One region of the Blastococcus goldschmidtiae genome, then DNA from elsewhere that is predicted to be linked to it. Evidence: predicted binding sites of a transcription regulator. Region 1 holds the regulator's gene; each other region holds the start of a gene.
What was found. The regulator LexA, encoded in region 1, represses DNA repair genes until DNA is damaged. The targets are predictions, from matches to a motif close to TCGAACANNTGTTCGA.
Positions count from the first base shown of each region.

Region 2: a site for LexA is predicted at 3,396-3,411, ahead of RM425_RS05320 (HNH endonuclease signature motif containing protein). Genes of this name have one in related genera too.
Region 3: a site for LexA is predicted at 1,822-1,837, ahead of recA (recombinase RecA). Genes of this name have one in related genera too.
Region 4: a site for LexA is predicted at 2,668-2,683, ahead of RM425_RS18325 (DUF6504 family protein). Genes of this name have one in related genera too.

Region 1 covers NZ_JAVREI010000007.1:13,683-20,845, forward strand. The annotation lists gene RM425_RS11545 (phosphatase PAP2 family protein) at 1-127, shown strand, start outside; gene RM425_RS11550 (hypothetical protein) at 99-1,175, shown strand; gene lexA (transcriptional repressor LexA) at 1,250-2,017, opposite strand; gene RM425_RS11560 (LysM peptidoglycan-binding domain-containing protein) at 2,226-2,804, shown strand; gene RM425_RS11565 (hypothetical protein) at 2,936-3,781, shown strand; gene nrdR (transcriptional regulator NrdR) at 4,240-4,722, shown strand; gene RM425_RS11575 (vitamin B12-dependent ribonucleotide reductase) at 4,867-7,163, shown strand, end outside.
Region 2 covers NZ_JAVREI010000002.1:113,440-120,602, reverse strand. The annotation lists gene fabG (3-oxoacyl-ACP reductase FabG) at 1-45, opposite strand, end outside; gene RM425_RS05340 (DUF350 domain-containing protein) at 166-585, opposite strand; gene RM425_RS05335 (ATP-binding protein) at 628-1,071, opposite strand; gene RM425_RS05330 (AI-2E family transporter) at 1,090-2,610, opposite strand; gene RM425_RS05325 (GNAT family N-acetyltransferase) at 2,787-3,275, shown strand; gene RM425_RS05320 (HNH endonuclease signature motif containing protein) at 3,415-4,995, shown strand; gene RM425_RS05315 (hypothetical protein) at 5,052-5,213, opposite strand; gene RM425_RS05310 (ankyrin repeat domain-containing protein) at 5,232-5,477, opposite strand; gene RM425_RS05305 (ankyrin repeat domain-containing protein) at 5,637-6,035, opposite strand; gene RM425_RS05300 (GNAT family N-acetyltransferase) at 6,046-6,540, opposite strand; gene RM425_RS05295 (SDR family oxidoreductase) at 6,602-7,163, opposite strand, start outside.
Region 3 covers NZ_JAVREI010000025.1:323-7,485, forward strand. The annotation lists gene RM425_RS20810 (regulatory protein RecX) at 36-665, opposite strand; gene recA (recombinase RecA) at 670-1,701, opposite strand; gene RM425_RS20820 (DUF3046 domain-containing protein) at 1,919-2,113, opposite strand; gene RM425_RS20825 (LPXTG cell wall anchor domain-containing protein) at 2,170-2,280, shown strand; gene RM425_RS20830 (MFS transporter) at 2,265-3,551, opposite strand; gene RM425_RS20835 (ATP-dependent helicase) at 3,672-7,163, shown strand, end outside.
Region 4 covers NZ_JAVREI010000017.1:15,410-22,572, reverse strand. The annotation lists gene RM425_RS18340 (phytoene desaturase family protein) at 1-1,454, opposite strand, end outside; gene RM425_RS18335 (GNAT family N-acetyltransferase) at 1,456-2,043, opposite strand; gene RM425_RS18330 (YbaK/EbsC family protein) at 2,040-2,552, opposite strand; gene RM425_RS18325 (DUF6504 family protein) at 2,772-3,095, shown strand; gene RM425_RS18320 (SAV_6107 family HEPN domain-containing protein) at 3,095-3,571, shown strand; gene RM425_RS18315 (DNA polymerase III subunit alpha) at 3,645-7,163, shown strand, end outside.

The sequences.
Region 1 (7,163 bases):
CCACTGGGTGACCGACGCGGTCGTCGGTGCCGCCGTGGGCGTGCTGCTGCTGGGCGTGGTTCATGCACTGGACGCGATCGTTCTGTCACGCTGGGTTCGTGCCCGACCAGGCCGGCAGACCGCGTAGCGGCTTCGGAGGACGGCGTGCCACCCGCGCCGTAGGGCTCGTGGTGGCGGTCCTCCTCGGCTTCTCGCTGCCCGTCGTGGGGGCGACCGTCGCCGTCGCCCAGGAGCCGGACGCTCCTGCACCGGCCGTCCGGTGCCAGATCACGGATCCCGCGCTGGCGGAGATCTCCGGGCTGGTCGACCTCGGCGAGCGCATGCTCGTCATGAACGACGGCGGGGACGCGCTCAGCGTCTCGGTGCTCGACGCCGGGTGCCAGGTGCTCGAGACGCGGACCGCCGCCGTCGACCCCTACGACCCCGAGGATCTCGCCCTGGGCGCCGACGGGACCCTCTGGCTGGCCGACGCCGGGGACAACAACTCCGTGCGCTCGACCGTCGCCCTGCTGGCGCTGCGGCCGGACGGGTCCGCGGCCGTGCACCGGCTCAGCTACCCCGACGGCGCCCACGACTCCGAGGCGCTGCTGCTCGCGCCCGACGGCACCCCGTACCTGGTCACCAAGGACGTGCTGGGGTCCAGCGGTGTGTACCGGCCCACTGGCCCGCTGTCGGCCGAGGCGGCCGTTCCGATGGAGCGGGTGGCGACGGTCAACATGACGCTCACGGGGACCCCTGGCGGCCCGGTGGGACGCGCCGGGCAACTGCTCGTCACCGGGGGAGCGGTGGCGGGCGACGGGCACGCACTGGCGTTGCGCACCTATACCGATGCCTACGTGTGGCCGCTGTCGGGCTCGGACGTCGTGGGTGCCCTGGCCGGGACCCCGGTACGGGTTCCGCTGCCCGAGTCACCCCAGGGCGAGGCGATCAGCTTCACCGGGGACGACGCGCAGCTGGTCATCGCCAGCGAAGGCGTGCCCAGCGAGGTGGTCGTGGTGCCGATCTCCGCGGTCACGCCGGCGTCCGCCGCGGCGCCGGCCGACGGCCCGGTGCCCAGCCTGACCGAGCTCACCAGCTCGGGCAGGTCGCCGGTCACCTCTGCGCTGATCGCGGCCGCCGTGGCGACCCTCGTGGTGTGGCTGGTCCCCAAGCTGCGCCGTCGCCCGCGGTCCTGAGTCGCCGCGCCTGCCGGCACCCCGCCCGGGCGACCGCCCGCTGGTGCGGCCGGTGACCCGGACGGGGCCTGGGGTCAGACCCTGCGCAACACCGAGACGACGCGGCCCAGGACCGTCGCGTCGTCGCCGGGGATCGGCTCGTAGGCCGGGTTGTGCGGCAGCAACCAGACGTGCCCGTCGCGCCGCTTGTAGGTCTTGACCGTCGCCTCGCCGTCGATCATCGCGGCGACGATCTCGCCGTTCTCCGCCGTGGGTTGCTGGCGCACGACCACCCAGTCGCCGTCGCAGATGGCGGCCTCGACCATCGAGTCGCCGACGACCTTGAGCATGAACAGGGTGCCCTCGCCGACCAGCTCGCGGGGCAGCGGGAAGACGTCCTCCACCGCCTGCTCGGCGAGGACGGGACCGCCGGCGGCGATCCGGCCGACCAGGGGCACGTACGTCGGGGCGGCGAGCGGCTCGTCGGTGCCGGCCACCGGCTCGGCGAGCGGCGCCACCGGACGCGAGGTGTCGCCCGGCAGCCGGACGTCGAGGGCGCGCGGGCGGTTGGGGTCCCGACGCAGCCAGCCCTTCTTCTGCAGGACCGAGAGCTGGTGGGCCACCGAGGAGGCCGAGGAGAGGCCGACGGCCTCGCCGATCTCGCGCACCGAGGGCGGGTAACCGCGCCGGTCGATGGAGTCCCGGATGACCTCCAACACCCGGCGCTGGCGCTGGGTCAGCCCGTCGCCGTCGGCGCCGCGGTCGGGGAAGGAGCGCACCGACGCGCTGCCGTTCTCCGTGTCCGGTCCCGACGCCGTGCTGCGCGTCCGTCGGCCGCCCGACGTCCCGCTGGTCTCCGCCACGTCTCCTCCTCGCGGGCTGCCGGTGCAGCCGTGCTGGTCGCGTCCCAGGAACCGTAGCGCCGATCACGCCTGCTTTCAAACAGGTGTTCGAAGACGGCCGTCGTGTCGGGTCGCTTCTGTCGGTGGCGTCCGGTAGACATCGCACAGACGTTCGATTCGAACAGCCGTTCGAAGACCGTGGTGGACGTGCGGGTCGGGAGGAGTGGTCGTGGGAAGTGTGGCGCAGGCCGTGGTGGAGTTCGACGAGGCGGTGCAGGCGCCGTGGCGCCCGCCGCTGGCGGGTGGAGCCGGACGACAGGGGCGGTTGCGCGCGGTGCCGGACCTGCTGCACGACCCGGCTCCCCTGGCCCGGGGTGCCGGGCGTTCAGCGGTCGGTGCTGCGGCCCACCGCGGGCACCCGGCTGCGGCACGGGTGCGCAGGCCGCATCCGGCGGGCTCGACGACGCCGCGACGACCGGCGCCGTACCGCGCCGGCGGCGACCCGCGGGTGGCGCCCGCGCTCCGGCTGACCCGGCGCGCGCGGCGGCTGGGCGTGGTGCTCGGCCTGGCGGTCGGGGTCGCCCTCGGGTCCTGGGTGGGCTCGGTCGTCGCCGGGGGCCAGGACGGCGGGCTGCGTCTGGCCGGGGAGAGCAGTGTCGTCGTGCAGCAGGGCGACACGCTCTGGTCCATCGCCGGCGCGGTCGCGGACGAGGGGGACGACCTCCGTGCCGTCATCGCCGAGATCCGGGCCCTCAATGGGCTTCCCGACGCCACCCTGGTCCCCGGTCAGCTCCTCGTCCTGCCGTGACCGGGGGGGCCACGCGCATCGGACGGCTGCGCGACAGGGCAACACCTCTCCAACCTGGGGCGACGAGTTCGTCAATGATCAGCCCGGGCGCCTTCACGCACCGTCGCGAACCGAACGCTTACGGTCATCGCGTGTCAGGTCCCACGGAGAGCCGCGCCGCTGTGTTCACCCGTTCCCCCCAGTCCGTCGAGGTCTACCAGGCGGGTACGTGGTGGCAGGGCGAACTGCTGGGTTGGCGGCACGACGCCTCGGGAACGTGCCAGATGTGGGTCCGGGTGGTCGTGGGCGGCGTCGAGGAGACGGCGTGGATCGATCTCGCCGCGCTGCGCCTGCCCGAGCGGGACCTGTCCCCGGCCACGGAGCCCAGTCGCATCGACTCCCGCGTGAAGCAGGAGCTCCCACCTGCCCAGGCGGTCTCGGCCTTGCGGGGCCGTCCGGTGAGCGGGAACGCCGACGCCACCGCCGCGCTGCCCTTGATCCGTGACGAGGCGCCGCCCCCCGCGGGGAGCGCCGCTGCCGCGGCGCCCGCCGCATCCGGGACGCGCCCGGGTGGACGCCGGCGCGCTCCGGAGGACGCGGACGTCCAGGTCGTCGTCGCCGCGCAGGTGCCGGTCCCCGCCGGTCGTCACCGGGCCCCCGGTGACGAGGGTCGGCACCGTGCGGCCGACACCGAGGTGTTCGCGGCGGTCGCCGACGAGGCGGAGCCGGTCGCGGCCGTGTCGGCGGAGGCGCGCCCCGAGGCGGAGTCGCGGCCGCAGGCCGAGTCGCGCCGCGCGACCCGTCCGCACGTCGGTGGGGGATGGGCGGTCTTCGCGCGCACGGCGCGCCCCGAGGAGTCCTTCGGCCGCCCGGAGGTCTGCACCGGCCGGATCGACGCCGAGCCGGACCTGCTGACGCGTCCGATGCGACTCGGCGACCTCGGCCCGTCCTCGGGTTCCCGGCGCCCGCGGGTGAGCGGCTCTCTCTCCGGCGTCTGACGCCACCACCGGCGCACCGCACGGCCGCCTGGCCGGCCGGCGCGTGTCCGGACCGCCATGGCGACCGTCGACCGTCGTCGCCGGACCCGAGCCGTGATCCGCGAAGGTGCACTCGGCGGTCGACCTCCCCGCTCCGCGTGCTCCGCAGGGACGGTGTCGGCCGGGTGCGGGACGGTTCGGCGCGCAGTTTTCCGGCGCGTCCCCGGGCGTGTCGTGTGACAGGTGGAGTGCCCTGTTCCTGCGGGTGACAGCCGGGTCAGAGCGGAACACGCCGACAGGGACATCGCTTGCACATCTAGTGGGGCCCGACTTAGGGTTCCACTAGATCTAGTAGTTACAGAGCTGTAAGCCGCGTCCACAGGCCGGTCCTCAGGTTCTCCCCGCGACGTCCACCGGATGTCCCCAGGAGGGTCCACAGGACGACCCGGGCGAGGAGCCGCGAAGGGAGGTGGACCGCGATGCGCTGCCCGTTCTGCCACAACCCCGACAGCCGGGTGATCGACTCGCGGGAGGCCGACGAGGGGGCCACCACCCGTCGTCGCCGTTCGTGCCCCCAGTGCGGCCGGCGGTTCACCACCGTCGAGGAGGCCGTCCTCGCCGTCGTGAAGCGCAGCGGCGTCAGCGAGCCGTTCAACCGCTCGAAGGTCGTCGCCGGCGTGCGCCGGGCCTGCCAGGGCCGGCCGGTCGACGAGGACCAGTTGGCCCTGCTCGCCCAGCAGGTCGAGGACACCATCCGCGCCACCGGCGCGGCGGAGGTCCCCGCTCACGAGGTGGGACTGGCCATCCTCGGGCCGCTGCGCGAGCTCGACGAGGTCGCCTACCTCCGCTTCGCCAGCGTCTACCGCGCCTTCACCTCGGTGGCCGACTTCGAGAAGGAGATCGCCGAGCTGAAGGCCCGCCCCGCGGGCGGTGCCGAGACCGGGCCGCCCGGCAGCTCCTGAGAACTGTCAGTACCGACCGCTAGACAGCACGTCGGGCACGTCGATCGCGGCTCTTCCCCAGCCCTCCGATCCACCACCGCGCGGCTCCACGGCGCGCACCGAGCACCACACCGAGCACCACACGACCAGGGAGAGCTCCACACCATGACCGAGACCGACGACCGCTTGGCCGGCACCCGCGCGCGGCGCACCCCGAAGGCGCCCAGCCGCAAGGGCCTCAAGATCAAGCGCGTCTTCACCACCGCCGGTGTGCACCCCTACGACGATGTGACGTGGGAGCGCCGCGACGTCGTCATGACCAACTGGCGCGACGGCTCGATCAACTTCGAGCAGCGCGGTGTCGAGTTCCCCGCCGAGTGGAGCATCAACGCCACCAACATCGTCACGACCAAGTACTTCCGCGGCGCCGTCGGCACCCCGCAGCGCGAGACCAGCCTGCGCCAGCTCATCGACCGGGTGGTGCTCACCTACGGTGCGGCAGGCCGCGAGCACGGCTACTTCGCCACCGAGGGCGACGCCGAGATCTTCGAGCACGAGCTGACCTGGATGCTCATGCACCAGTACTTCAGCTTCAACTCGCCCGTGTGGTTCAACGTCGGCACGAGCTCTCCCCAGCAGGTCAGCGCCTGCTTCATCCTCGCCGTCGACGACGAGATGGACTCGATCCTCAACTGGTACCGCGAGGAGGGTCTGATCTTCAAGGGCGGCTCCGGTGCCGGCCTCAACCTCTCCCGCATCCGCTCGTCCAAGGAGCTGCTCTCCTCCGGCGGCACGGCCTCGGGCCCGGTCAGCTTCATGCGCGGCGCCGACGCCTCCGCCGGCACCATCAAGTCCGGTGGCGCCACCCGGCGTGCGGCGAAGATGGTCGTCCTCGACATCGACCACCCCGACATCGAGGAGTTCATCGAGACCAAGGCGCGCGAGGAGGACAAGATCCGCGCGCTGCGGGACGCCGGGTACGACATGGACCTCGGCGGCAAGGACATCACCAGCGTCCAGTACCAGAACGCCAACAACTCCGTGCGCGTCTCCGACGAGTTCATGCGCGCCGTGGAGGAGGGCACCGAGTTCGGTCTCCGCGCCCGCATGGACGGCTCGGTCATCGAGACCGTCGACGCCAAGACGCTGTTCCGCAAGGTCACCCAGGCCGCCTGGGAGTGCGCCGACCCGGGCATCCAGTACGACGACACGATCAACGACTGGCACACCAACCCCGAGACGGGCCGGATCAACGCGTCCAACCCCTGCTCGGAGTACATGAGCCTGGACAACAGTTCGTGCAACCTGGCGTCGCTGAACCTCATGAAGTTCCTCAAGGCCGACGGCACCTTCGACTCGAAGAACTTCGTCAAGGCCGTCGAGCTGGTCATCACCGCGATGGACATCTCGATCTGCTTCGCCGACTTCCCGACCGACCCGATCGGTGAGACGACCCGCGCCTACCGCCAGCTGGGCATCGGCTACGCCAACCTGGGCGCGCTGCTCATGGCGACCGGCCACGCGTACGACTCGCGGGGTGGCCAGAGCCTGGCCGCGGCGATCACCTCGCTGATGACCGGCACCGCGTACCGCCGCTCGGCGGAGCTCGCCGGCATCGTCGGCGCGTACGAGGGCTTCGCCCGCAACGCCGACGCCCACGCCCGGGTCATGCGCAAGCACTCGGCGGCCAACGACGCCATCCGCCCGGTCGGTGCGGACGACGCCGACGTGCTCCGCGCGGCCACCGCGCAGTGGCAGGACTGCCTCGAGATCGGCGGCGAGAACGGCTGGCGCAACGCCCAGGCCTCGGTGCTCGCCCCGACCGGCACCATCGGCTTCATGATGGACTGCGACACGACCGGCATCGAGCCGGACTTCTCGCTGGTCAAGTTCAAGAAGCTCGTCGGTGGCGGCTCGATGCAGATCGTCAACCAGACGGTGCCGCGGGCACTGCGCAGCCTGGGCTACCAGGAGGAGCAGATCGAGGCGATCGTCGAGTACATCGCCGAGCACGGCCACGTGGTGGACGCGCCGACCCTGCGCCCCGAGCACTACGAGGTGTTCGACTGCGCGATGGGCGAGCGCGCCATCTCCCCGATGGGCCACGTCCGCATGATGGCCGCGGTGCAGCCCTTCATCTCCGGCGCGATCAGCAAGACGGTCAACATGCCGGAGACGGCGACCATCGAGGACGTCGAGAAGATTTACTTCGAGGGCTGGAAGGTCGGCCTCAAGGCGCTGGCCATCTACCGGGACAACTGCAAGGTCGGCCAGCCGCTGTCCGGTGGCAAGGGCAAGAACGACGGCACCAAGGAGGAGGTCGCGGTCGCGGCGGCGGCCCCGACGGCGCTCTCGCACCCGGTGCGCAAGCGGCTGCCCAAGAAGCGGACGAGCGTCACGACCTCGTTCAGCGTCGCCGGCGCCGAGGGCTACATGACCGCCGGCATGTACGAGGACGGCAG
Region 2 (7,163 bases), on a different contig from region 1:
GCCGGTCACGATGGCCGCCCGGGTGCTGTTCACTGCCTCGCTCATGAATCTTCCTCTCGTCAGGTCTGCTCGTGCGTCGGTCCCCGACCGAGCGGGGACGACAAGCTGCCCGGCACCTTACGGCCAGGGCGTGAGTCGCCCGTCACACGGGGGAAGCAGCCCCCGTCAGGGCCAGATGGAGGCGACGATGATGGCGGCGACCGCGAGCTGGCTGGCCGCGCTCACCAGGCTCGCCGGGTGGAACCGCACCTGGACCAGCGACGATCCCAGGGAGCCCGGCGTCACCAGGTTGAGCACCAGGAAGGCCACCGCCTGCAGGAGCACGCCGACGACGCCGAAGACCACGGTCCACCACAGCGCCCGGCCGAAGCCGTCGGTCGCGTTGGTCCAGATCGTGGTGAACGCGATCGCGCCCTGGCCGAGGAACCCCGCAGCCAGCACGATGCCGGCGTTGATCGATCCCTCCTGGTAGATGTGCCGCCCCAGGTGGCCCGGGGTGAGGAGGTCGAGCGCCACGAAGCCGAGGGCCAGGAGCGCGATGCCCACGCCCGTGTAGGCGGCGGCGTAGCCGATGCTGGCCAGCACGAGGGGGACCTCCGGGACGTCGGGGGGAACGGCCTGCCGTGTCTACCGCACGCCCTCCCCCGTCGCATCCCTCGGGCCCTGCGACGGGCCGAGGACGTCGACCCGGTCGAACCCCTCCGCGGTCGTCGGCGGCTGGAACCGGGCGACGGCGGCGTGCACAGCCACCAGCGGCACGCGGGTGCCCTCGGGGCGCCTGGCGTTGCGCGCCAGGCAGACGTCCAGCGGCGTGTCCAGCCAGACCGCCTGCACCGGCACGCCCGCCTCCCGGGCCGCCGCGATCAGCGGCGCGCGCTCGGCGGCCGAGGGGTTGGTGTTGTCCACGACGACGCTGCGGCCGGCGGCGAGCAGCTCGGCCACCACGCGGCACTGCCGCGCCTCCCGCCTCGGGCACGCGTCAGGCCTCCGTGCAGGGGCCCGTCGCGAGCCTGCGAGCGGTGGGGGGGGCAGGGAGGTCCTTCTGTTGCCGGCGCCCTGCAGACCGACCACGACCACCAGTTCCGGCACTCAGCGCACCGGCGTACCGGCGTCGCCCACCGGTGCGGGCGTACCGGCGTCGCCCACCGGTGCGGGCGTACCGGCGTCGCCGGCCGGCGCGAGCTCCTCGCCGGGCAGCCGCCGGGGCTGGTGCAGCCGGCGCACGGAGGCGAGCGCAGACCGCCGGGCGTGCATCCGGCGCCGGGCACGGGAGGTCCTCGGCGCCCGCGGCTCCTCCCGGAGCAGGGCGTCCAGCCAGTGACCACGCGGGTCGACGTCGACCAGCAGCGCCTTGACCAGCAAGGTCAACGGGATCGCCAGCAGCGCCCCGAGCGCCCCGAGCACCCAGCCCCAGAACAGGAGGGCGATGAAGGTGACGGTCATCGACAGGCCGACCGAGTCCCCGACGAACCGCGGCTGGATCAGCGTCTGCACGACGAAGTTGAGCAGCGTGTAGATCACCAGGATGGCGATCAGCTCGCCCCAGCCGCCGGCGAGCAGCCCGAGCAGCGCCGGGGGGACGACGCCGAGCACGAACCCGATGTTCGGCACGTAGTTGGTGATGAAGGCCAGCAGCCCCCACAGCGGCGCGGCCGGCACGGCGAGGATGGCCAGGGCGATCGCGTCGCCCACCGCGACGACCGCCCCGAAGACGGTGCTCACCAGCAGGTAGCTGCGGGTGCCCTGGGCGAAGAGGCTGAAGGCGACCGGCAGGTGCGGCCGCTCCCGCGCGATGAGCACCAGCCGCCGGCCGTATCCGCTGGACTCGATGGCCATGAAGACCAGCGCGGAGAGCAGCAGGATCAGGGTGCTGGCCGCCGCGGTGATGCGCCCCAGCAGGTCGGTCGCCAGCCCCACCACCTGCCCGTACTCGATCTGCTCGACGAGGTCGGAGAGCTGTCCCGAGACCAGGCCGGCGTCGTTGAGGTCGGCGACCACCCCGTCGAGGAGTTCCTCGGCCCGGTCGGCGTAGTCCGGGAGGAGAGCGGCCAGCTGGGCGACGCTGGCCACGAGCAGCGCGACGAACCCGAGCAGGACGGCCCAGACGAGGAGCAGCAGGACGGTCGTCGCCACCCAGCGCGGCGCGCCGTGACGACGCAGCCAGCTCGAGACCGGCATGAGGCCGACGACGACGACGAGCGCCAGCAGGATGGGCGCGGCCAGCCAGGCGACCTCGCGCAGCCCGGCGATGGCGATGGTCGCTGCGGCCAGCCCACCCAGCACGAGCAGCCAGCGGGGCAGGCCGGTGGGCGATCCACCCAGGGCCTCGGTGGCGGTGGTGGCTCCCGTGGCGGTCGGAGCAGCCGCCCCCGCGTCGGCCGCGGCCAGCAAGTCGGCGTCGTCGGCCGGCCGGCCGGCGTCGTCGTCGGCCTGCTGTCCGGCGTCGTCGGCCGGTGGCTGCACCTCGGCGGCGCCGTCGACTGCCGAACCGGTGGACAGCGGGTCGGAGGTGGGCGTGGCGGCGGCGGGCGGCTCGGCGGGGCCCTGAGCGCTGGGGTCGAGCGCGCGGGACGGCTCCTGCCCCCTGCCGTGCACCGCAGGTCGCGCCACCGGGCCACCCCCTCCCCTGGATCGCGGGCTCGTACCCCTGGAGTGTCCACCCATGCCCGCGCATCCCGGCGCCGGGCGCGTGCGTCGACCGACGTCCGGGACGGGCGGCAGCCGACGTCCCGGACCGGCACCGGAACTCCCGCCCGCATCGGGCGCCGGCGTGCCAGTGTCGACGCATGGATGCCGTCGCGGTCCGCCCGGCGACGCCGGCCGACGCCGATGCGGTGGAGGACTACCACCACCGCTGCTTCGTGATGACCTACGCCGGCCGGCCGTCCGCCGGCGGGTTCCAGCCGCCCGACCGCGCGGGCACCCGGCAGCAGCTCCACGACTGGTTCCGGCCGGGCTCCGACTGCACGACGCGGGTGGCCGTGGCACACGGCACGCCGATCGGGCACGTCACGATCAGCGGGCACCGGCTGGTGCACCTGTTCGTCGATCCCGACCACCACGGCACCGGTCTCGGCCGGCGCCTCCTCGCGCTGGGCGAGGCGATGCTCGCCACTGTCGGCCACACGGAGCTGGAGCTGCACACCCGGGTCGAGAACCACGCGGCGATCGCCTTCTACGGACGTGCGGGGTGGGTCGTGACCGACCGCGTGATCCACACCGTGGAGCACGGCATCAGCTACGACGAACGGGTGCTCGTCAAGCACATGTCCTGACGCCGACCCGGCATCGCGCCCCGGCCACCGTTCGCCGGGCGGAGGAACCGGCCTCACAGCGCAGGCGTCGATCCCCGGGCACCGGGCACCGGACACCGGGCACGGCAAAACTGTCGTACCTCGAACGTATGTTCGGTCCATGTCGGCGACCGTGGTGCAGCGCTCCGTGGTGGAGGGCGTCCTGGTCGGCTGGCTGATGCAGCGTCCGCCGTCGGTGCAGCGGCTGCCGGTCGAGCTGCTCTCGGCCGAGCAGGTGGCCGTGGAGCTGCAGCGGGTGCAGGCCCGCAAGGCGATGGACGCCGCCTACGAGGCCGAACTGGTCATGGCGCTGGCCGCCGCCCGGCCCGACACCGATGATCCGCCGCCGGGGCATCCCGGTGCGCGGCGGCGCGGTGGCGGGTCGCCGGTGCCGGGCACCTCGGAGTTCTTCCCCGACGAGCTGGGGATGGTGCTGAACTGCTCCCGGTCGTTCGCCTCCCGGACGGCCGCGCAGGCCTATCAGCTGGTGGAGCGCATGCCCGCGGTGCACGCCGAGTGCACGGCCGGCCGGCTGGACCGGTACCGCGCCGGGGTGTTCGCCGACGTCCTCACCACGGCCTCGGACGAGGTCCTCGCGGCCGTGGTGCCCGCGGTGCTGCCCCTGGCCGCGGGCCTGTCGCCGGGGAAGCTGCGCAACCGGCTGGTCGCTGCGGCGGAGGCGGCGGATGAGGAGTTCGCCGAGCAGCGCCGCATCGACGCCGAGCAGCGCGCCGCGGTGCGGCTGTACCCGACGACCGACGGCATGTCGGCGCTGACCAGTGAGCTGCCCGCGCCGGTGGCCGCGGCGATGTGGTCCACGATCGATCAGGCCGCGCAGCTGGCCGCCACCGGCGGGGACGACCGGCCGATCGGCGTGCTGCGCGCCGAGGCGCACGCCGCGCTGGTGCTGCGCTCCTGGAACACCTCCCGCCCGGCGATGACCGGCCACCTCACGATCACCGCACCGCTGTCGGCCCTGCGCCGCCCGGACTGCCCGGACTGCCCGGGCACACCGGACCAGGGGCATGCGGTGGGCAGCGCCTGGAGCCGAGGGGCGGAACGGGCCCGTGGTCAGGCGGTGGATCGAGCGGCGGCCGGCGAGGCGACGCCGACCGTGGACGGCACCCCGATCACCGCCGCCCACCTGCGCGAACTGCTCACCCAGCTCAGCGCACTCGGCGTGCAGGCGCCACCCGGCGGCAGCCTGACGGTGGCCATCACCGACGACGACGGCGCACTGCTGGCCACCGCCACCGCCACCGAACTCGCCCGGCTGGCCCGCGGCTGCCGGATGCACGGGCGGGACGTCGCCTGCGAGTGTCCGGTGCTGGGGCCGCCGCCCGAAGCGACCGGCTACGTACACACCCCCGCGCAGGAACGGTTCATCCGCATGCGCGACCGCACCTGCCGTCACCCCGGCTGCGGGCAACCCGCCGGACGCACCGACGCCGACCACGTCCTCCCCTACGACTGCGGCGGCCGCACCACCTGCCAGAACCTCTGCTGCCTGTGCCGCACCCACCACCGGCTCAAGACCTTCGCCCGCGGCTGGCGCTTCCAGATGCGCCCCGACGGCACGCTCAGCGTGACCACCCCGTCCGGCATCACCCGGACCACCCGACCACCCGGCCTGGTGCACGCACAACGCGCGCTCCCGGCGCCACCACCCACACCGGCCGACGACACCCCGCCGCCCTTCTGAGGCCGCTGCGGGGGGTACGCGTGGTGCCGGGTTCTCTGGGGCGCCGAGGGCTCCGTTCACCTGGGTGCGTCGAGGAGTTCCGTCATGGCCGTCAGGCCGAAGAACCGGGCCGTGTCCCGCGCCGTCTGGTCGCCACGGTCGGGGTCGGCGCCGGCAGCCAGCAGCCAGCAGCCAGCAGCCAGCAGGTGCCGGATGCCGCCCTCGGCCTGCTTGAACATCGCCGCGGCCAGCGCCGTCTACCCCTTGTCGCTGACCCGGGCGTGGTCCGCACCCCGGGCCAGCAGGGCCGCCACCGTGTCGCCGTGACCGTGGTACGCAGCGAGCGTTAGGAGGGTGTCTCCCGCGTCGTTCGTCAGGTCGACCGGGACGCCGGCGTCGACGTAGGCCGCCAGCACCTCGGTCTCGCCCTGCCGCGCCAGGTCGACGAGGTGACCCGCCTGGACGGTTCCGGTGGACGAGCCGCCGATGCTCGTGGCGGGCATCGTAGGAGGCAGCGGCGGCGCGGCGGACGGCCCGGACGGGCGTACTCGGCGTCCGTCCGACGGGCCGGACACGCGCGCACCGCGCCCCGCCGGCGTCTGGAACGGAACGCGCCCGGTCGGCGCCAGGCGCGGACCGTGCCCGGGTCAGGCAGAGGCGGGTCAGCGAGGCGCGTCGAGCAGCTCGGTCATGGCCGTGAGGTCGAAGAACTGCGCGGTCGCCCGGGCGCTCTGGCCACCCAGGTCCGGGTCGGCACCGGCCGCGAGGAGGTGGCCGACGGTCTCGGCCGACTGCTTGAACACCGCCGCGGCCAGCGCGGTCTGCCCCTTGTCGTTGACGCGCGAGTGGTCTGCCCCGCGCGCCAGGAGCGCCGCGACCGTCTCCGCGTGGCCGTAGTACGCGGCCAGCAGCAGGAGCGTGTCGCCCTTCTCGTTGGTCAGGTTCACCGGGGCACGCCGGTCGATGTAGGACACCAGTTCCTCGGTGTAGCCGAACCGCGCCAGGTCGAACATCCGGCGGGCCACCTCGAGCAGCTGGGGGTCGATCTGTCCGCTGGTCACGTCGCCCACCCTAGGAGTCCAGGCCCAACTTGTAGCCCCGGTGCGACGCGACGAAGCCGAGCCGCTCGTAGAAGCGGTGCGCGTCCGGACGCGCCTGGTCGGTCGTGAGCTGCACCACCGCGCAGTCGCGCCGGCGGGCCTCCGCGAGCGCCCAGCGGAGCAGCGCCTCCCCCAGTCCGTCGCCCCGGCGGTCGGCACGGACGCGGACGCCCTCGACCTGCGCCCGCAACGCCCCGCGGCGGGAGAGCCCCGGCAGGAAGGACAGCTGCAGGGTGCCCACCGCCTCGGCGCCGGCCAGCGCCACCACCAGGAGGTGGGCCGGATCGGCGTCGACCAGCGCGAACGCCCGCCGGTAGGGCTCGAGGCCACCGTCGGCGGATTCCCGCAACGCCCCCAGGGGGTCGTCGGCGAGGAGAGCCACCAGCGCCGGCAGATCCGCGGACACCGCCCGGCGCACCACCACCCCGGGGACACCGGGCAGCGGCCCCCACGCGACGTCGTCCACACCGCAGAGTGTCCCGCAGACGGCCGGAGCGGCATGCGCCCCGGCCGGCCGCGGGAGCGGCTCAGCCGGTGGCCGGGCGGATGCCCCGCTGGTCGGCGTTGGGCGCCGCCTTCGCGACCAGCCCGGGGAGGACGTCGTCGAGCTCCTCGACCGTCCACCGCGCGCCCTTGTCGACGCCGGGACCGGCCTGCCACCCCTCGGCGACGCTGATCATGCCGCCACGGACGTTGAACACCCGGCCGGTGACCTCCCGCGCCGCGGGCCCGGCCAGCCAGACGACCAGGGGTGCGATGTTGTCCGGCGCGGACGGGTCGAACGCCTCCGGATCCGGCTTCTCCCGGTCGGGGCGGAGGTTCTCGGTCATCCGGGTGAGCGCGGCGGGCGCCACCGCGTTGACCGTGACGCCGTACCGCCCCAGCTCCATCGCGGTGATGACCGTGAAGGCGGCTATGCCGGCCTTGGCGGCGCCGTAGTTCGACTGGCCCTGGTTGCCGTAGATGCCCGAGGACGACGTCGTGTTGATGACGCGGGCATCCACCGGGCGGCCGGCGCGGTGCTCCTCCCGCCAGTAGGCGGCCGCGTGGCGCAGCGGCGCGAACGTGCCCTTGAGGTGGACCTGGATC
Region 3 (7,163 bases), on a different contig from region 1:
AGCCTGCGAGCGGTGGGGGGCACGGGGGTCCTTGCTCAGGGCAGCAGGGCGTCCTCGTCGAGCTCGTCGAAGCCGGGAACCGCCGCGTCGTAGGCGCCGACGCCGTCGAGGGCGTCGCGGACCACCCCGGCGGCCAGTCCCCCGCTGTAACCCTTGCGGGCCAGCATGCCCATCAGGCGGCGGGTCGCGGTGACCCGGTCGAGCCGCTGCATGCTGGGCAGCTTCCGCTCCACGAGCCGACGGGCCGTCTCCCGCTCGTCGTTGTCGTCGACCGCCATCACGGCGGTGGCCGCCACGTCGTCCTCGACGCCCTTGGCACGCAGTTCCGCCTTCAGCGCCCGGCGGGCCAGACCGCGACCGGACTGACGCGAGGTGACCCAGGCCTGGGCGAAGGCCTCGTCGTCGATCAGCCCCACCTCGGCGAGACGGTCGAGGACCGCCTCGGCCACGTCCTCGGGGACGTCGCGCTGGGCCAGGAGATCGGCCAGCTGCTGCCGGGTCTTCGGTGCGCCCGTCAGCGCCCGCAGGCAGAGGTTCCGTGCCACGGATTCGGGGTCGGCCATCTCCTCGACCGCCCCGTCGGCGCCGTCGGCCGGAGTGGGTCGCCGCCGCGTGCCCCAGGAGTTCCCGGAGCCGCGGCGGCGCTCACCCGAACGGTCGGTCACCGGCTCAGAAGTCGACCGGGTCGGCCACCGGCGCGTCGAGCTGGGGCCCGATGCCGAGCTTCTCCTTGATCTTCTTCTCGAGCTCGTCGGCGAGGTCGGGGTTGTCCTTCAGGAAGTTGCGCGAGTTCTCCTTGCCCTGGCCCAGCTGGTCACCCTCGTAGGTGTACCAAGCACCGGACTTCTTCACGAAGCCCTGCTCGACGCCCACATCGATGAGCCCACCCTCGCGGCTGAAGCCCTGACCCCAGAGGATGTCGAGCTCCGCCTGCTTGAACGGCGCGGCCACCTTGTTCTTGACGACCTTGACGCGGGTGCGGCTGCCGACGGCCTCGGTGCCCTGCTTCAGGGTCTCGATGCGGCGGACGTCCAGGCGGACCGACGAGTAGAACTTCAGCGCACGACCACCGGTGGTCACCTCGGGTGAGCCGTAGACGACGCCCACCTTCTCGCGCAGCTGGTTGATGAAGATCGCCGTCGTCCCGGAGTTGCTCAGGGCGCCGGTGATCTTGCGCAGCGCCTGGCTCATCAGCCGGGCCTGCAGACCCACGTGGCTGTCACCCATCTCCCCCTCGATCTCGGCGCGGGGCACCAGGGCGGCGACCGAGTCGATGACGAGGATGTCGAGCGCACCGGAGCGGATCAGCATGTCGGCGATCTCGAGGGCCTGCTCACCGGTGTCGGGCTGGCTGACCAGCAGGGCGTCGGTGTCCACGCCGATGGCGCGGGCGTACTCGGGGTCGAGCGCGTGCTCGGCGTCGATGAAGGCGGCGATGCCGCCGGCGGCCTGCGCGTTGGCCACGGCGTGCAGCGCGACCGTGGTCTTGCCGGAGGACTCCGGGCCGTAGACCTCGACGACACGGCCACGCGGGAGACCGCCGATGCCGAGCGCGATGTCGAGGGCGATGGACCCGGTCGGGATGACCTTCATGGCCACCTCGGGGCTGTCGCCCAGGCGCATGACCGAGCCCTTGCCGAACTGCTTGTCGATCTGGGCGAGGGCCATGTCGAGGGCCTTGTCGCGGTCGAGTGTCGCCATGGTGGTCACCTTCGGTTCGCGGGAAGCGGGTCGGGACCGACGCTAGGACGAGCCACCGACAGTTCTCGGATCGCGACCGGGGTTGTGGAGATCCCGATCGCCTGTGGACGTCACTGTAGGCCGAACACCTGTTCGACTGCCAGGCCGACACGCCCGTGTCGTACGACCGGCGGACCACCGGTCACACCGGCACCGGCGGGCCCGTGCCGGAGCCGGTTCAGCGCTCCCGCGGAGGTACGTCGTAGGCCTCGCAGATGGCCAGCCACACCTTCCGCACGGGGACGCCGGCGTCGATCGCCTCGAGCGCGCTGCGCCCGCCGAGATCGGAGAAGAGGTGGTCACGGGACACGCTCTGGGCACGCATCGCCCCGAACTGCTCGTCCAGACGGGACCAGAACTCCTGCAGGCGCACGCCCCGACGCTAACGCGTGGCCGCCACCGGGCGCTCTCCCCACCTAGGGTCCGGGCATGCTTCCTGGCACCGGGTCGGAGACCCTCGACGTCCTGCTGCAGATCGGCATCATCGGCGCGCTGCTGGCGACGCTCGTCCTGCTGATCAGGAACTACCGGGACCGCTGAGGGCGCAGCGCGACCGAGGCCCACACCACGGCCAGCGGGACGACGAGCACCGCCGACACCCCCGAGACCAGCCCGAAGCCGCCCCAGGCCAGGAGCGGGCCCCCGATCGCGCCGGACAGCGCCGCGCCCAGGCCCATCAGCAGGTCGGTCCCGCCCTGTGCGGTCGGTCGCAGGTCGGCGTCCACAGCACCGGTGACGAGCGTGGAGCCGGCGATGAGACCGCAGGACCAGCCCAGCCCCAGGAGCAGGAGCCCGACCCCGAGCCGGACCGAGTCGGACGGTCCGGCGGTGCCCGCCACCGCGGTGGCGAGGAGCAGGAGGAGGCCGCCCAGCGCCACGACCGACGGGGCGCCCATGCGGTCGGCGAGCGCGCCGACGAGCGGGGAGAAGAGGTACATGCCGGCCACGTGCACGCTGATCACGAGGCCGACGACGCGCAGGACGGCGTCCTCGGTGCCACCTGCGTGCCCCATGTGCACCGGCGTCATCACCATGACGCCGACCATCACCGAGTGGGCGACGACCACGGACACCAGGCCGAGCCGGCCGGCGGGCGTGGCCCACACCGCCCGGAGCGCCGGACGGGTGGCCGTGCGCACCGGCGGCGCGCCCGTGCCCCCGCCCAGGCGCCGTGCGAGCAGCAGCGGATCGGGCCGGAGCAGCGTCAGCAGGCCGGCGGCGACGACGGCGAACACCACGGCCGAGACGACGAAGGCCCCGGCCAGGGCGGGCAGCCCGAGCGCGGTGCCGAGGTCGGCGCCCGGCGCGGCCAGGTTGGGGCCCAGGACGGAGCCGACCGTCGTCGCCCAGACCACCAGCGACAGCGCCCGGCCGCGGTGCTCCGGCGCGGCGAGGTCCGCCGCCGCGTACCGCGCCTGCAGACCGCACGCCGTGGAGGCACCGAAGAGGAAGAGCCCGACCAGCAGGAGGAGCAGCGAGGAGACGGTGGCGGCCGCGACCGTGAGCACCGCGCCCAGCACGCTCAAGGTGTAGCCGACGGCGAGCCCGCTGCGCCGGCCGGCGGAGCTGCTGATGCGGGCCAGGGGGACGGCGAGGACGGCCGCACCGAGGACGCCGGCGGTCTGCCCGAGACCGGCCGCGCTGTCGGTGCCGGCCACGTCGCGCGCCAGCAGGCCGCCGGCCGTGATGCCGACGGTGACGCCGAGCCCGGCGAGGGCCACGCTCCCGCCGAGCACCTGCACGGTGCGTCGCTGCACCGCCGCGACCTCGATGACGTCGGACGACCCGAGGGGCTGGACTGCCGGTCGCATGCCGGCAGTGTGCCGCAGACCCGCCCCCGGGTCGCCGCCCTTTCCCGGGCGGGTCCCCGGTCGGGCGGTCGCCGCGGTCACGACCGGCGAAGTGTCGTACCCCACGGGGACACTGACTCCGTGGCCCGCCGTCCGTCCCCCACATCCACGCTCGACCGGTTCTCGGAGCCGACCCGCGCGTGGTTCACCGGTGCGTTCCAGCAGCCCACGGCCGCCCAGGACGGCGCGTGGGACGCGATCAGCAGCGGTGAGCACGCCCTGGTGGTCGCCCCCACCGGTTCCGGCAAGACGCTGGCCGCCTTCCTCTGGTCCCTGGACCGGCTCAGCATGACGCAGCCCGCCGACGAGCAGTCCCGCTGCCGGGTGCTCTACGTCTCCCCGCTCAAGGCGCTCGCGGTGGACGTCGAGCGCAATCTGCGGGCCCCCCTGACCGGGATCGGCCAGGCCGCCGCCCGGCTCGGCCTGCCCCGCCCGGAGATCCGGGTCGGCATCCGGTCGGGCGACACCCCGGCCGACGAGCGGCGCGCCTTCGCCAAGCGACCCACCGACATCCTCATCACCACCCCGGAGTCGCTGTTCCTGCTGATGACCAGCGCCGCCCGGGAGGCGCTCCGCGGGGTGGAGACGGTGATCCTCGACGAGGTGCACGCGGTCGCGCACACCAAGCGCGGCGCGCACCTCGCCGTCACCCTCGACCGGCTCGACGAGCTGCTGGAGCGCCCCGCCCAGCGGATCGGCCTGTCGGCCACGGTGCGGCCGATCGAGGAGGTGTCCACCTTTCTCACCGGGGGCCGGCCGGTGCGCGTGGTGGCGCCCACCTCCACCAAGCGGTGGGACCTCTCCGTGGTCGTGCCGGTCGAGGACATGAGCGAGCTGGGCCAGCCCACCGGCGAGCTCGAGGGCTCGGCGGCGGGCAACCAGCCGCGCAGCTCCATCTGGCCGGCGGTCGAGGAGCGGGTGCTGGACCTGGTCGAGGCCCACCGCAGCACCATCGTCTTCGCCAACTCCCGGCGGCTGGCCGAACGCCTCACCAGCCGGCTCAACGAGCTGGCCTACGAGCGCGCCACCGGTGAACCGGTCCCGCCGGGCACCAACGCCGCCGCGCTGATGGCCCAGGCCGGTTCAGGCGGGGGCACGCCCGAGGACTTCCAGCCGGTCGCCGCCGCCCACCACGGGTCGGTGTCCCGCGAGCAGCGGGCGATCGTCGAGGAGGCGCTGAAGTCGGGGCGGCTGCCCGCCGTCGTCGCCACCTCCAGCCTGGAGCTCGGCATCGACATGGGCGCGGTCGACCTCGTCGTCCAGGTGGAGTCCCCGCCCACCGTCGCCGCCGGCCTGCAGCGGGTCGGGCGCGCCGGTCACCAGGTCGGCGCGGTCAGCCGGGGGGTCCTGTTCCCCAAGTACCGCGGCGACCTCGTGCAGTGCGCCCTGGTCGCCGAGCGCATGAAGGCCGGCGCGATCGAGTCCGTCCGCTACCTGCGCAACCCGCTGGACGTGCTGGCCCAGCAGATCGTCGCCATCGTCTCGGAGCGGCCGCGCACCGTCGACGAGGTCGCGGCGCTGGTCCGCCGGTCCGCCGCCTTCGGCTCGCTGCCGGACTCCGCGCTGCACGCCGTCCTCGACATGCTCGCCGGCCGGTACCCCTCCGACGCCTTCGCCGAGCTGCGGCCCCGCCTCACGTGGGACCGCGTCACCGACACCCTCACCGCCCGGGCCGGGGCGCAGCGGCTGGCCGTCACCAGCGGCGGCACGATCCCCGACCGCGGCCTGTTCGGGGTCTTCCTCGTGGGCTCCGAGGGCACCGGCGGCCGGCGGGTCGGCGAGCTGGACGAGGAGATGGTCTACGAGTCCCGCGTGGGCGACGTCTTCCTCCTGGGGTCGTCGTCCTGGCGCATCGAGGACATCACGCACGACCGCGTGCTCGTCACGCCCGCCCCGGGGCAGCCGGGCAAGATGCCGTTCTGGCACGGCGACGCACCAGGCCGTCCGCTGGAACTCGGCCGGGCGCTCGGCGCCTTCCTCCGGGAGGTCGGGACGGCGACGCCCGAGGCCGGTCTCGAGCGGGCCCGGGCGGCCGGCCTGGACGAATGGGGCGCGGCCAACCTGCTCGCGTACCTGACCGAGCAGAAGGCGGCGACCGGCCACCTCCCCGACGACCGCATCCTGCTGGTCGAGCGGTTCCGCGACGAGCTGGGCGACTGGCGGCTGGTCGTCCACTCCCCCTTCGGCGCCCAGGTCAACGCGCCCTGGGCGCTCGTGCTCGCCGCGCGGCTGCGCGAGCGGTACGGGGTCGACGTCGCCTCGATGCACTCCGACGACGGCATCGTGCTGCGGCTCCCCGACACCACCGGCGAGCCTCCCGAGGCCGACCTCGCCGTCCTGGACCCGGACGACGTGGAGCGGGAGGTGACCGCGGAGGTCGGCACGTCGGCGCTGTTCGCCAGCCGGTTCCGCGAGTGCGCCGCCCGAGCCCTGCTCCTCCCCCGCCGCGACCCGCGCCGGCGCACGCCGCTGTGGCAGCAGCGCCAGCGCGCGGCGCAGCTGCTCTCCGTGGCGAGCGAGTTCGCCTCCTTCCCGATCACGCTGGAGGCCGCCCGCGAGGTCCTGCAGGACGTCTACGACGTGCCGGGGCTCGTCGAGCTGATGACCGACGTGCGGTCCCGCCGGGTCCGGGTGGTCGACGTGCAGACCGACACCGCCTCGCCGTTCGCCCAGTCGCTGCTGTTCGGGTACGTCGGCCAGTTCCTCTACGAGGGCGACGCGCCGCTGGCCGAGCGCCGCGCCCAGGCCCTGGCGCTGGACACCGGCCTGCTCGCCGAGCTGCTCGGCCGCACCGAGCTGCGGGAGCTGCTCGACGGCGAAGCCATGGCCGAGATCGAGGCGGAGCTGCAGCGCCTCCCCGCGCAGCGGCACCCCCGGGACGTCGACGGCGCCTCGGACCTGCTGCGTGGCCTGGGCGACCTCACCGTTGCGGAGGTGGCCGCCCGCGGGGTGCCGGAGGAGTGGCTGACCGAGCTGGTGGACTCGCGGCGGGTCCTCCGCGTGCGCATCGCCGGGGAGGAGCGGCACGTCGCCATCGAGGACGCCGGCCGTTTCCGCGACGCCCTCGGCACCGCCCTGCCGGTGGGTGTGCCGGAGGTCTTCACCGAGCCGGTGAGCGACCCGCTGGGGGACCTCGTGGGCCGGTACGCGCGCACCCACGGCCCCTTCCAGCCCCCCGAGGTGGCCGCCCGTCTCGGCCTGGGCGTGACCGTGGTCCTGGCCACGCTGCAGCGGCTCACCAGCACCGGCCGGCTCGTTTCCGGGGAGTTCCGGCCCGGAGGCACCGGTCAGGAGTGGTGCGACGCCGAGGTGCTGCGGTCCATCCGCCGCCGGAGCCTGGCCAGGCTGCGCCAGGAGGTCGAGCCCGTGCCGATCGGCACGCTGGCCCGCTTCACCCCCTCCTGGCAGGGCATCGGCGGCCGGCTGCGCGGCACCGACGGGGTGCTCGCCGTGGTCGAGCAGCTGGCCGGCGCGCTCCTCCCGGCCAGCGCGCTGGAGTCCCTGGTGCTCCCGGCCCGGGTGCGCGACTACTCCCCCGCGATGCTCGACGAGCTCACCAGCGCCGGCGAGGTG
Region 4 (7,163 bases), on a different contig from region 1:
AACCCGAACATGCTGGCCAACCCCATCTCGACGTGCATGACGTTGCCGCGGGGCAGGGAGAGCTCCCGCTCGAGGGCCAGCGGGGTCTGGACGTACAGCCGCTGTACCGAGTCGGCGAAGCCGGGCGCGGACCGGTCGACCGCCTCGACCAGGCGCTGCGCCTCGTCGTCGGCGAGGGCATCCCAGTCGGCACCGTCGGCCAGGGCGTAGGGGTACCACTGGCCCCAGATGGTCACGACGTGGGAACCGGCCGGCGCGAGCGTGTCGTCGCTGGCGGAGAAGGACATCGCCAGCGGCACCGGCTCGCGCGGGACCCGCCCGGCGCCCCAGTCGCCGTGGGCGGCGGCCAGCTGGGCGCGGTCGGTGCACAGCAGTTGCAGTCCCTGTAGCGACTCCTCGGAAGTCGCGCCCGGATAGCTCGGCGGGGCGGTGGTGAGCGCCCGCACCACCAGCCCGAAGCCGTTGCCCACGGGCGGGTCGGCCTCGGCCAGCGTCGGCGGGGCGTCCTCGCCGGCCAGGCGCCGGGTGACCCCGATGTGGCACGCGGCGACCACGGTGCCCGTGGAGATGCGGCGTCCCGACTCCGTCTCGACACCGGTGATCCGCGGGCCGGTGCCGTCGTCGTCGACCAGCAGGCGGGCGGCGCCGTCCCCGAGCACCACCCGTCCGCCGTCGTCCTCCAGGCGTCGTCGCAGCGCCGCGGTCAGCCCGCCGGAGCCGCCGACGGGGTGCCCGGGCGGGACGTCGTGCAGCAGCGCGACCCAGCCGACCATGGCGGCGGTGCCGGGTTCGGACATCGGTGGCCCGGACTGGGCGCCGAACCACGCGAGGGCCGCCTTGAGCCGCTCGCTGCGGAACCAGCGGTCCAGCAGGGCGTCGCCGGACCCGAGGAAGTCGACGGCGAGATCGCCGCCGGGCGTGCGCGCCCGGCCCTCCCGGGGTGCGCCGAGCGGCCAGAAGGAGCGGACCAGGCCGCCGGCGCTGGGCCGGCGGCCGAACGAGGCGACGACGGCGCGGCTGCGCGGGCCCCAGACCGCGACGAACTCGCGGTAGGCGGCGGCGTCGTCCTCGCCGCAGGCCGCCGCGATCGAGGCGCAGGTCGCGTCCAGGTCGACGGAGAACACCAGCGGCCGACCGTCCGGCCCGGGGTCCCCGGGGGCCGGGGCGGGGGCGAATCCCCACGGGTCGCAGTCCAGGTAGCGGAGACCGGACGCGGCGAGGTCGAGCTCCTCGACGATGCCGCTGTGCCGGATGATCACGTGCGCGCTCGAGCCGCGGTCGACCCGGACGCCCGGCCAGCGCTCCACGGTCGACACCGCACCGCCGAGCACGTCGTCGGACTCCACGACCTCGACCGCCAGCCCCTCGCGCGCCAGGTAGCAGGCCGCGACCAGGCCGTTGTGACCGGAGCCGATCACGACGACGTCGACGGCGGTGTCGGGGAGGGAGGTCACCTCAGCTGTTCGCCGGGTGCGGGTCGCGCGGATGCATGGGGAGCGGGACGCCGAGGATGGCGAACGGCCGGGGGTCGCCCGGGAAGTGGTAGCCGCGGGCGAGATCGACGAAGCCGTCGGCGTGGTAGAGCCGGAACGCCTTCGTGTCGGCATCGGGGGTGGAGAGCAGGGCCACCGGGGCGTCCGCGTCGGCCACCAGCGCGTGCAGCAGCTGCCGGCCCAGTCCGCGGCTCTGGTGCTCGGGGTGCACGTGCAGCTCGCAGACCTCGAACGCGCCGGGCAGCCACTTCTTCGCCGTCCGCCGGTCCAGGGCCGCGCGGACCTGGTCGTGCCACCACTGGCCCGGGGCGATCCGGTAGCCGTAGCCGAAGCCGACCAGCTGCTCGCCGTCAGCCGTGGCGGCGAAGGCGCCGACGGCACGGAAGCCGGGGCGGTCGGTGTGCTGCATGGCGTAGCCGTAGCGGCCCGCCACGACCGCGGACTCGTAGCCCATGGCCAGGCCGTAGATCGCCAGCGCCTCGTGCATGTGGTCGCGCAGCCAGGGGATCGGCAGCTCGACGATCCGGGTGTCGGGCCGGGTGTCGGTCATGGACCGACCGCCTCCGCGGCGTGCTCCGCGTCCGCACCGACCTCGGCGGGGGTGCCGGCGGTGAGCCGGAGGAGCTCGTCGTAGGTGGTGGGGAACACCGTGGCGGGGTGGCCGGCGGCCGCCCAGACCTGCTCGTGACGGGCGAGCTCCACGTCGACGAGGGTGCCCAGGGGCTCGGGGTGGCCGATCGGGGCGACGCCGCCGATGGGCTGGCCGGTCACCCGGCGGACCAGCTCGGTCGGCGCGCGGGAGACGGAGCCGACGCCGAGCAGGGTGGCCACCTTGGACTCGTCGACCCGGTGCGCGCCGCTGGTCAGGACGAGCAGGGGCTGCCCGGCGGCGACGAAGACCAGGCTGTTGGCGATCGCGCCCACCGGCACGCCGAGCTCGGCGGCCGCCGCCGCGGCGGTGCGGACCTCGGCCGGGAGCACGCGCACCCGGCCGGTCGCGCCCGCTTCCTGCAGCAGCCGGCCGACCGCGGCGGCCCGGGGGTGCGCGGGCGAGGGCATGCGCTGATCCTGCCACCGGTCCCGGCGTCGTGCGGAACCCCTCCCGCCGCACGGACGCGTGACACGCGACAGCCGTCTTGACGACGTCTCCGGGCTCCGGTCTACTGGTCCTCGTTCGAACACGCGTTCGAACGAGGAGACGCCGTTCGCACTGATCCCCGGCCTTCCCCACGGGGTGGTGCGGACGGCGGGGCGCTGGAGACGTTGGGGAGGTCCGTCATGAGCCGGGTGCTCGGTGAGGCCGTCGATCGGGTCGGCGAGGAGGTGCAGGTGGAGCGGGGCGCACTCGGTCCGCTGCAGTTCTGGCGCGGGCAGTCCCGTTACCTCGTGGGGGAGCTGCTCGACTCGTGGGTGGAGACCTCTCCCTGGTGGCAGCGCGACTCCGGGGGCGGGGGAGCGTCGGCCGATCTCGTCGCACCGCGCGAGGTGTGGCGGGTGGAGGCGGTGCGGGCCGGGCGCTCGCGGACGGACTTCGCCGGCGTCTTCGACCTGTCCTGGGACGCCGCGGCAAACCGCTGGTGGCTCGTCCGGGTGCACGACTGATGGGCGCGCGACCCCTGATGGCCGATCAGCTGCCCCTGCCCCCGGCGCTGCCCGCCGCCGCCGTCACGCTGCTGGACCAGGCGCACCGCGGGCTGGCCGAGGCCGCCGGCTGCGCCGACGTCCGGCAGCGCTATGCCACCGCGCACCTCGGGGCGCTGCGGGGCGCGGCTGCCGTGCTGGCCGCCCGGACCCGGCCCGAGGGTGGACGCCGCCGGCCGCGCAGCGCCTGGGTGCTGCTCGAGCAGGTCGCCCCGGAACTGGGGGAGTGGGCGACGTTCTTCGCTGCCGGCGCGGCGAAGAGGGCCGCCGCCGAGGCGGGGCTGTCCTCCGCGGTGAGCGAGCGCGAGGCCGACGACCTCGTCCGGGACGTCGGCACCTTCCTCGCGGTCGTGGAGAGGTGCCTGGGCGTCCGCGCCGAGCCCACCTACCCGCGCCCCCGGGTCGTCGGCGGCACCTCGTCCGAGCCGCGGAGGTGAGCGAGCTCGCGAGCTCACCCGGGAGCACAGCAGTCCCGCGAACGAAGTCGACGAGCGCCAGCGAGGCGACGACGTGAGCGACCCCTTCGTCCACCTGCACGTCGCGTCGGGCTACTCCATGCGGTTCGGGGCCAACCACCCCGCCGACCTGGTGGCGCGCGCCGCCGAGCACGGGATGGATGCCCTCGCCCTCACCGACCGCGACGGCCTCTACGGGGCGGTCAAGTTCGCCCTGGCCTGCCGTACGGCGGGGATCCGGCCGATCTTCGGGGTCGACCTCGCCGTCGCCCCCGCGCTGGACACCACCGTGCCCCCGGCGCTCGCGCACGCCCTCGGCGGCGCGGCATCCGGCGCGCGGGCGCCCCGGTTGCACGCATCCACCCCGCCGGGCACCCGCCGGGCGCCGGCCCGGGGCGGGGCGGCGGTCGACCTCCGGCTGCCGCGCACCACCTTCCTGGCCCGGGACGGCGCCGGCTGGTCGTCGCTGTGCCGGCTCACCAGCAGCACCCACCTGCGCGGCACCCGCGGTGAGCCGGTGAGCTCGCTGGCCATGGCCGCCGAGCACGCCACCGGGCTGGTCGCCCTGCTCGGTCCCGACTCCCCGGTGGGGCGGGCGCTGGTCGCCGGCCGCACCGACCTCGCGGCCACGCAGTTGGACACCTGGCGAGCGGTCTTCGGGACGGACCTCGCCCTGGAGGTCGTGCACCACCGCGGCCGGGGCGACCGGCAGCGGGCGCAGGCGATGCTCCGGTTCGCCGCCGAGCAGGGCGTGCCGGTGGTGCTCAGCAACGCGGTCCGGTACGTCGACGCCCTGGACGCGCCGACCGCCGACGTCCTCGACGCCGCACGCCGGCTCGTCCCGCTCGACCTGCGGCACGTCGACCGGCGCACCGCCGAGGGCTACCTGAAGTCGGGCAAGGAGATGGCGCAGGTCGCCGAGGACCTCGTCGGCCCCGACCGGGACGCCGCCCTGCGACTGCTCGAGCGCACCGCGCGGCTGGCCGAGCAGTGCGCCGTCGATCCGCGGGACGACCTCGGCATCGGCAGCGTCCGCTATCCCGAGCTCGACGTCGTCACCACGTCCGCCGAGCGGGGGATGACTTCCTCGCAGGTGCTGCGGGCCCGCTGCGAGGCCGGACTGGGCCGGCGCGGGATGGCGCCGTCGGAGCGGGTGCGCACCCGGCTCGACGAGGAGCTCGCGGTGATCGACTCCCTCGGCTACCCCTCCTACTTCCTCACCGTCGCCGACGTGGTCGACCTCATCAAGAGCTTGAGGGTTCGGGCGGCGGCGCGCGGCTCGGGTGCCGGCAGCCTGGTCACCTACCTGCTCGGCATCTCCGACGTCGACCCGATCCGCTACGGCCTGCTGATGGAGCGGTTCCTCTCGCCACTGCGCCACCAGCTGCCCGACATCGACATCGACGTGGAGTCCGCGCGGCGGATGGAGGTCTACGACGCCGTCCTCGACCGCTTCGGCGCCGACCGGGTCAGCTGCATCTCGATGATGGACACCTACCGGGTGCGGCACGCGATCCGCGACGTCGGCGCCGCGCTGAGCCTTCCGCAGGCCGAGATCGACGCCGTCGCCAAGGCCTTCCCGCACATCCGGGCCAACCAGGTGCACGCCGCGCTGCGCGACCTGCCCGAGCTGCGCGCCAGCCGGTACGGCTCCAAGCGGGCCGGGGGTTCGGGGGATCTCGACCTGCTGTTCGACCTGGTCGCCCGGCTCGACGGGCTGCCCCGGCACATCGCGCTGCACCCGTGCGGCGTGCTGCTGTCCGACGCCACCCTGCTCGACCGCACACCCGTCGAGAGCAGCTACCTCGGCTATCCGATGAGCCAGTTCGACAAGGACGACGTCGAGGAGCTCGGACTGCTCAAGCTCGACCTGCTGGGCATCCGCATGCAGTCGGCGATCGCGCACGCGCTCTCCGAAGTGCAACGGGTGGACCACGAGCAGGTCGACATCGACGCCGTCCCGCGGGACGACCCGACGACCTTCGAGCTGATCCGCAGCACCCGGACCCTCGGCATGTTCCAGATCGAGTCGCCGGGTCAGCGCGAGCTGGTCGGCAAGTTCGGGCCGCAAACCTTCGAGGACATCATCATCGACATCTCGCTCTTCCGGCCCGGGCCGGTGAAGAGCGACATGGTCACCCCGTTCCTCATGGCCCGGAACGGCTGGCGCGACGCGGTCTACCCGCACCCCGACCTCGCGTTCGCGCTCGAGGAGACCGCCGGCGTGGTGGTCTTCCACGAGCAGGTGCTGCAGGTGGTCTCCCGGATGACCGGCTGCACGCTGGCCGAGGCCGACGAGGTGCGCCGGGCGCTGGGGGAGAAGGACGCCCATCCCGAGGTGCGGGCCTGGTTCATGCCCCGCGTGCTGGACACCGGCTACCCGGCCGAGGTCGCCGAGCAGGTCTGGCAGGTGCTGGTCGCCTTCGGCTCCTTCGGTTTCTGCAAGGCCCACGCGGCGGCGTTCGCGCTGCCCACCTACCAGTCGGCCTGGCTCAAGACCCACCACCCGGCGGCGTTCCTGGCCGGGGTGCTCACCCACGACCCCGGCATGTACCCGAAGCGGCTGATCCTCGACGACGCCCGCAACTTCGGCATCCGGGTGCTCGGGCTCGACGTGAACGCCTCGGGCGCGACCTACCGGGTCGAGCGCCTCGACCGGGAAGAGGGGTGTGACGAAACCCCGGCGACGAGCGGGGCCGGGGGGTGGCGGCGACCGGAGTGGATGCCGACGGCGATGCCCGACCCCTCCCGGTACGGCATCCGGCTGACGCTGGCCGACGTGAAGGGGATCTCCGACGACGAGGTCGCCCGCATCGTCACCGGGCAGCCCTACCGGTCGCTGACCGACTTCTGGTCGAGGGCATCGGTGTCCCGCCCGGTGGTGGAGCGGCTGGTGCTCGCCGGCGGGTTCGACTCGCTCTACGGCTTCGGCATGCGCGACCGCGAGTCGCGCCGGCCCGCGCACCGTCGCCGCCAGCTGACCCGCCGCGACCTGCTGCTGCAGATCGGCGAGCTGGACCGGTGGAGCCGCAGCGGTGCACGGGCGAGCTCCGCCGGGCAGCTGAGCCTGGACCTCCTAGGGCTGGAGGACGCCGGGCAGGAGGGCCTGTTCCCGCTCGAGGACGTGCCGGGGCAGGAGGAGGGCGCCGGCGGGCTCGGCGCCGGCCCCGGCTGGGCCGAGGGGAGCGGGCTGCCGGAGTTCACCGACGCCGAACTGGTGCGCGCCGAGCTCGAGGTGCTCGGCCTGGACGCCAGCCGGCACGTCGTCGATTTCTACAAGCCGTTCCTCGCCGCGCTCGGAGCGGTGCCGGCCGGCGACCTGCTCGGCTGCCGCAGCGGCTCGGAGCTGCTGGTCGCCGGGGTGAAGGTGGCGACGCAGACCCCGCCGATCCGGTCGGGGCGGCGGGTGGTGTTCGTGACCCTCGACGACGGGTCGGGCTGCACCGACTCCACCTTCTTCGAGGACGTGCAGGGGCCCTACGCAGCGACGGTGTTCCACTCGTGGCTGCTGGTGGTCCGGGGGGTGCTGCGGCGGACCGGGCCGCGCGGCGTCTCGATCCGGGCCACCGGAGCA